Regions from separate parts of the Micromonospora sp. WMMD1102 genome, predicted to be linked through region 2. Evidence: predicted binding sites of a transcription regulator. Region 2 holds the regulator's gene; the other holds the start of a gene.
What was found. The regulator HrcA, encoded in region 2, represses chaperone genes, less so after heat shock. The targets are predictions, from matches to a motif close to GGTTNGCACNCTCNNNNNGAGNGTGCNAACC.
Positions count from the first base shown of each region.

Region 1: groES (co-chaperone GroES) is a predicted target of HrcA. The motif match lies at 2,139-2,169, and genes of this name have one in related genera.

Region 1 covers NZ_JARUBN010000001.1:6,407,727-6,411,103, forward strand. Annotated here, with positions in the region: gene groL (chaperonin GroEL) at 1-1,611, opposite strand, end outside; gene groES (co-chaperone GroES) at 1,693-2,007, opposite strand; gene O7626_RS28770 (methyltransferase domain-containing protein) at 2,256-3,377, shown strand, end outside.
Region 2 covers NZ_JARUBN010000001.1:5,705,477-5,708,853, forward strand. Annotated here, with positions in the region: gene O7626_RS25545 (16S rRNA (uracil(1498)-N(3))-methyltransferase) at 1-29, opposite strand, end outside; gene dnaJ (molecular chaperone DnaJ) at 76-1,212, opposite strand; gene hrcA (heat-inducible transcriptional repressor HrcA) at 1,278-2,300, opposite strand; gene O7626_RS25560 (DUF4870 domain-containing protein) at 2,666-3,377, shown strand, end outside.

The DNA of each region.
Region 1 (3,377 bases), 700 kb from region 2:
GCCGTGCCCGTGCCCACCGGCGGCGGCCGGCTCGGCCTTCTCCGGCTTCTCCACCACCAGGCTCTCGGTGGTAAGCAGCAGCCCGGCGATCGACGCCGCGTTGGTGACGGCGTTGCGGGTCACCTTCACCGGGTCGACGATGCCGGCCTTGGCCAGGTCCTTGTACTCGCCGGTGGCGGCGTCGAGGCCGGTGCCCCAGCCCTGCTCGGCGACCTTCTGCACGACCACGTAGCCGTCGTGCCCGGCGTTCTGGGCGATCCACCGCAGCGGCTCGACGAGCGCCTTGCGGACGATCGAGACGCCCACCTTCTCGTCGCCGGTCAGCCCGAGGTCACCGTCGAGCGCCGAGGAGATCTGCACCAGCGCGGCGCCGCCGCCCGGCACGGTGCCCTCCTCGACCGCGGCCTTGGTCGCGGCGATGGCGTCCTCGATGCGGTGCTTGCGCTCCTTCATCTCGACCTCGGTCGCCGCGCCGGCCTTGATCACCGCGATGCCGCCGGAGAGCTTGGCCAGCCGCTCCTGGAGCTTCTCCCGGTCCCAGTCGGAGTCGGAGGCCTCGATCTCCTTGCGGATCTGGGTGATCCGCTCGGTGACGTCGTTGTCCCGGCCCCGGCCGTCGATGATCGTGGTGTTGTCCTTGTCGACCACCACCCGGCGGGCGGTGCCGAGCACCTCGACGCCGACCGAGTCGAGCTTGTAGCCCAGCTCGGGGGCGACCACCTCGCCGCCGGTCAGGATCGCCATGTCCTGGAGCATCGCCTTGCGCCGGTCGCCGAAGCCGGGCGCCTTCACCGCGCAGACCTTGACGGTCTTGCGGATCGAGTTGACCACCAGGGTGGAGAGCGCCTGCCCCTCCACGTCCTCGGCGACGATCAGCAGCGGCTTGCCGCTCTGCAGGACCTTCTCCAGCAGCGGCAGCAGCTCCTCGATCGAGGAGATCTTCTGGGTGGTGATCAGGATGTACGCGTCCTCGAGCACCGCCTCCTGCGACTCCGTGTCGGTGACGAAGTTCGGCGAGACGAAGCCCTTGTCGAACTGGAGGCCCTCGGTGACCTCCAGCTCGGTGGCCAGGGTCGAGCCCTCCTCGACGGTGATCACACCGTCCCGGCCGACCTTCTCCATCGCCTCGGCGATCAGGTCGCCGATGGTGGCGTCCTGGGCCGAGATCGTCGCCACGTGCGCGACCGACTCCCGGCTGCCCACCTCGACGGCCTTCTCCAGCAGCGCCTCGGAGATCTTCGCGGCGGCCAGGTCGATGCCGCGCTTCAGCCCGGCCGGGCCGGCACCGGCGGCGACGTTGCGCAGGCCCTCCCGGACCATCGCCTGGGCCAGCACGGTGGCGGTGGTGGTCCCGTCGCCGGCGACGTCGTTGGTCTTGGTCGCCACCTCCTTGACCAGCTGCGCGCCGAGGTTCTCGTACGGGTTGGTGAGTTCGATCTCCTTGGCGATGGTCACGCCGTCGTTGGTGATCGTCGGGGCACCGAACTTCTTGTCCAGGACGACATTGCGCCCGCGCGGGCCGAGAGTGACCTTGACCGTGTCCGCGAGCGCGTTGACACCGTGCTCCAGCAGGTGCCGGGCGTCATCCGAGAAGCTCAGAATCTTCGCCATTGTGTTAACAGGGTCCCTTCACGCAGCGCTGCCCCGGCCCGGCAGGGCCGGTCCGGGGCAGCGTCACTGAAATCAGTCAGATCACTTCTCGATGACGGCGAGGACGTCGCGGGCGGAGAGCACCAGGTACTCCTCGCCGGCGTACTTGACCTCGGTGCCGCCGTACTTCGAGTAGATGACCGTGTCGCCGACCTTCACGTCAACCGGGATCCGGTTGCCGTCGTCGTCGAAGCGGCCGGGGCCGACAGCGAGGACGGTGCCCTCCTGCGGCTTCTCCTTGGCGGTGTCGGGAATCACGATGCCCGACGCCGTGGTCGTCTCAGCCTCGTTCGCCTGGACCAGGATCCGGTCCTCGAGCGGCTTGATCGCAACCTTGGTCGCGGTAGTCACGGGCATACCCTCCTGGGGTACTGGTTTCTGTGCTGGCCGGCGAGCCGACCAGCGTCAATCTGCCACATGCCACCGGGCGGGGCCGTCGTCGCGGGTGCCGGTCCGCCTGGCGTTCAACTCCCGGACAACCGCCCGGAAGCTGGCACCCTCGGTTTGAGAGTGCTAACCGCAGGTTATGCCGGTGGCTAGCACTCCGTCAAGGAGAGTGCCAACCCGACACGCCCTTTCCCTACCTCGGCCGGCACAATGCTGCGGTGGACCTGGAGCAGTTCGCCGCGCTGCGTACCCCGGAAGGGGGAACCGCGCTGGCCGCCGCCGCCGAGTTGGCCGGCGGCGACCCGCTGGCCGCGGCGGCGGCGCTGCGCGCGGCCGGGGTGCCGGCCGGGCTGGCCGCCGCCGCGCTGACCCAGGCCGGGCTGCGCCGCCGGGCGGCGGTCAAGTTCGGCCCGGAGGCCGCCGGGATGTTCTTCACCCGGGCCGGGCTGGAGCAGGCCACCCGGGCCGCCGTCGCCGCCCGCCGGGCCGCCCGGCTGCGCGCCGCCGGGGTCGGCACGCTCGTGGACCTCGGTTGCGGCCTCGGCGCCGACGCCATCGCCGCCGCCCGGGCCGGCATCCGGGTGTACGGCGTGGAGGCCGACCCGCTCACCGCGGCGATGGCCGCCGCGAACGCCGGGGCGGCCGGGGTGGCCGAGACCTTCACGGTCACGCTCGGCGACGCGACGCGGTTCGACCTCACCGCCGTGCAGGGGCGGCCGGTCGACGCGGTGTTCTGCGACCCGGCCCGGCGGCGGGCCGGCACCGGCCGGCGGATCTTCGACCCGGCCGCCTACTCGCCACCCTGGGACTTCCTGCTCGACCTGGTCGACCGGGTGCCCCGGACAGTCTTCAAGGTCGCCCCGGGGATCGAACACCGGCTGCTGCCGGCGGGTGCCGAGGGCGAGTGGGTGAGCGTCGACGGCGACCTGGTCGAGGCGACCGTCTGGTCCGGCCCGACCGACTCCGGCCCGCACGGCGCCAGCCCGACCAACTCCGGCCCGACCGACTCCGGCCCGCTCGGCACCGTGCCGCGCCGGGCCACCCTGCTGGTCGGGTCGGCGGTGCACGAACTCACCGGCGACGGCACCCGGCAGGCGCCGGTCGGCCCGCTCCGGCGCTACCTGTACGACCCGGACCCGGCGGTGGTCCGGTCCCACCTGGTCGCCGAGTTCGCCGGTACGGTCGACGGCACCCTCGCCGATCCCGAGATCGCGTACGTCTACGCCGACACCGCCCACCCCACCCCGTACGCCCGGTGCCTGGAGGTGGTCGAGGCGCTGCCGTTCTCGCTGAAACGGCTGCGCGCCCGGCTGCGGGAGCTGGGGGTCGGCCGGGCGGAG
Region 2 (3,377 bases):
GACTCGACCAGGAACAGCGGCGCACTCACGGCGAGCAGGTTAACCGGTCACCGGCCCGGGGTGGCACGGCGCGGGTCAGCCGTGGCCGTTGAAGGCGTCCCGCATCCGGGAGAAGAAGCCGCCCTGCTTGGTCAGCTCGGCAACCTCCTCGCCCCGGGTCTTGGCGAACTCGCGCAGCATCCGCTCCTGGTCGGCGTCGAGCTTGGTCGGGGTACGCACGTCGAGGTGCACGTAGAGGTCGCCCCGGCCGGCACCGCGCAGGTGCGGCACGCCCCGGGCCCGCAGCCGCAGCGTCGAGCCCGGCTGGGTGCCCGGCTTGACGTCGACCGGTTCCTCGCTGTCCAGCGTCTTGATGGTCAGCCGGGTGCCGAGCGCGGCGGCGGTCATCGGCACCGTGACCCGGCAGTGCAGGTCGTCGCCCTTGCGGGAGTAGACGTCGTGCGGCCGCTCGTGGATCTCCACGTAGAGGTCGCCGGCCGTACCGCCGCCGGGGCCGACCTCGCCCTGCTGGGCCAGCCGGATCCGCATGCCGTCCTCGACCCCGGCCGGGATCTTGACGGTCAGCGAGCGGCGGGTGCGCACCCGGCCGTCACCGGCGCAGGTCGGGCAGGGGTGCGGGATGACCGTGCCGTACCCCTGGCAGACGGTGCACGGCCGGGACGAGACGACCTGGCCGAGGAAGGTGCGCTGCACCGACTGCACCTCGCCGCGCCCGCCGCACGCCTCGCAGGTGGCCAGGTGGGTGCCGGGTGCCGTGCCTGCGCCGGTGCAGGTGGTGCAGAGCACGGCCGTGTCCACCGTGATCGGCGCCTCCACCCCGAACGCGGTCTCCGGCAGGTCGAGTTCGAGCCGCAGGATCGCGTCGGCACCGGGCCGGGTGCGCGGACGCGGGCCCCGGGAGCCGCCGGCCGCCCCGAAGAAGGCGTCCATGATGTCCTGGAAGCCGACGAAGGGGCCGCCCGCACCGCCGGGACCGGCACCGGGTCCGCCACCGGGGGCCAGCGGGTCACCGCCGAGGTCGACGATCTGCCGCTTCTGGTCGTCCGAGAGGACCTCGTACGCGGCGTTGATGTCCTTGAACTTCTCGTGTGCCTCCGGATCCGGATTCACGTCCGGGTGGTACTGCCGCGCCAACCTGCGGTAGGCGCGCTTGATGTCGTCGTCGGAGGCGTCCCGGCTGACGCCGAGAATCCCGTAGTAGTCCTTGGCCACTGCGTTCCGTGTCCTCATGTCTGTCTCGCGTACCGTCCGCCGGTCGTCAGGGTGAGCTGTGGTGGTCAGTTCTGCGCCAGCACGTCGCCGACGTAGCGTGCCACGGCCCGCACCGTGGCGATGGTGCCCGGATAGTCCATCCGGGTGGGCCCCAACACGCCGAGTCCGCCGACGATGGTCGCACCCGGACCGTATCCGGTGCTGACCACCGAGGTGCCCCGGAGGTTGTCGATCTCGTTCTCGTCGCCGATCCGCACCTGGAGGGTGTTCGGCTCCACCTCGCCGATCAGCTTGAGCAGGATGACCTCCTCCTCGAGGGCCTCGAGGATCGGTCGCAGCGAGCCCTGGAAGTCGAGCAGCCCGCCCCGGGTCAGGTTCGCGGTGCCGGCCAGGGCGAGCCGCTCCTCGTGCCGCTCGACAAGGGTTTCCAGCAGCACCGTGGCGAGCGTGGTCATCGCCGGGCGGAGCCCGGGGACGACCTCGTCGACGAGTGCCTGGACCAGCGGCGGGGTGTCGGCGAGCTTCTTGCCGGCGAGCTGCTCGTTGATCAGCCGGCGTAGGTCGGTCACGTCGTCGGCGGTGATCGGCGCCGGCAGCTCGACCAGCCGCTGCTCGACCCGGCCGGTGTCGGCGATCATGACCAGCATCAGCCGGGTGGTGGAGATCGGCACCAGTTCCAGGTGCCGGACGGCGGAGCGGGCCAGGCTCGGGTACTGCACCACGGCCACCTGCCGGGTGAGCTGGGCGAGCAGCCGGACCGTACGGTGCACCACGTCGTCGAGGTCCACCGCGCCGACCAGGAACCGCTCGATCGCCCGGCGCTCGGCCGGGGTCAGCGGCTTGACCCGGGAGAGCCGGTCCACGAAGAGCCGGTAGCCACGGTCGGTGGGAACCCGACCGGCACTTGTGTGCGGCTGCCGGATGTAGCCCTCCTCCTCCAGCACGGCCATGTCGTTGCGGACGGTGGCCGGGGAGACCCCGAGCTGGTGACGCTCGACAAGTGCCTTGCTGCCGACCGGTTCCTGGGTGGCGACGTAGTCCTCCACGATCGCGCGCAGCACGTCGAGCTTGCGGTCGTCGAGACCCATCCTCACCTCCCTGCGACGTCCGGCCCCGGCTGGGCGAAACGACCGGGGCGACCACGACGGTCGGGCCAGGCTTGCCTGGCACTCGACTGTAGCGAGTGCCAGTCTACGACCAAGGCGTACCCCGCGCGATGATCATTTGGAAGGGCTATCCGAAGCTGGACAACAGGCTTGCCAGCACACCCTACCCCGGTGCGCCTGGCGGGCACCGCCGGTCATCGTCCGGGTTCGATCGCCGGACGGCGCGAGTCCGATCGGCTGGACGGGTGCGGGTTCGATCCTCCGGACGGGTGCGGGTTCGACCGCGGGTGCGGGTTCGACCGGGGGGGCGGCTGGCGTCGGTTGAGCGCTGGTCCTACCGTGACCCCATGACTGAACCGCCCCGCCCTCCCGGAGAATACGGCGGTCCGCCGCAGGACCCGACCACCCCGATGAACCCGGGCCAGTACCCGCCGCCGGGCGAGGGGTATCCCCCGCCCGCCGCACCGCAGTACGGTGCGCCCGGCACGCCCCCGCCGACCTCGGGCGGCGGCACCTATCCGACGTCCGGTGGCGGCACCTACCCGACCTCAGGCGGCGGGACGTACCCGACCTCCGGTGGCGGCTACCCGCCCCAGGGCGGGAGCTACCCACCCCCCGGTGGCGGCTACCCGCCGCCCGGTGGCCAGCCGCCCGGTTACCCGCCGTCCGGTGGCCAGCCGCCCGGCGGATACCCCGGCGCCGGCTACCCGCCGCAGGGCGGCTACCCGCCGCAGGGCGGCTACCCGCCGCAGGGCGGCTACCCCGGCAACCCCTACGGCGCACCGGCACCGCACGGCTATGCCAACAGCGACGAGAAGACCTGGGCCCTGATCGCGCACTTCGGCGGCATCGTGGTCGGCTTCATCGCCTCGCTCGTGGCGCTGCTCGCCAAGGGCAACGAGTCGCCGACCGTGCGCGCGCACGCGGTCGAGGCGCTCAACTTCCAGATCACCTGGGGCATCATCTCGATCGTCTCGCTCGTCGTCGGGACCTGCACCGTGGTGCTCTTCTTCCTGCCGCTGATCGCCTGGGTGGTGGTGCTGATCTTCTCGATCATCG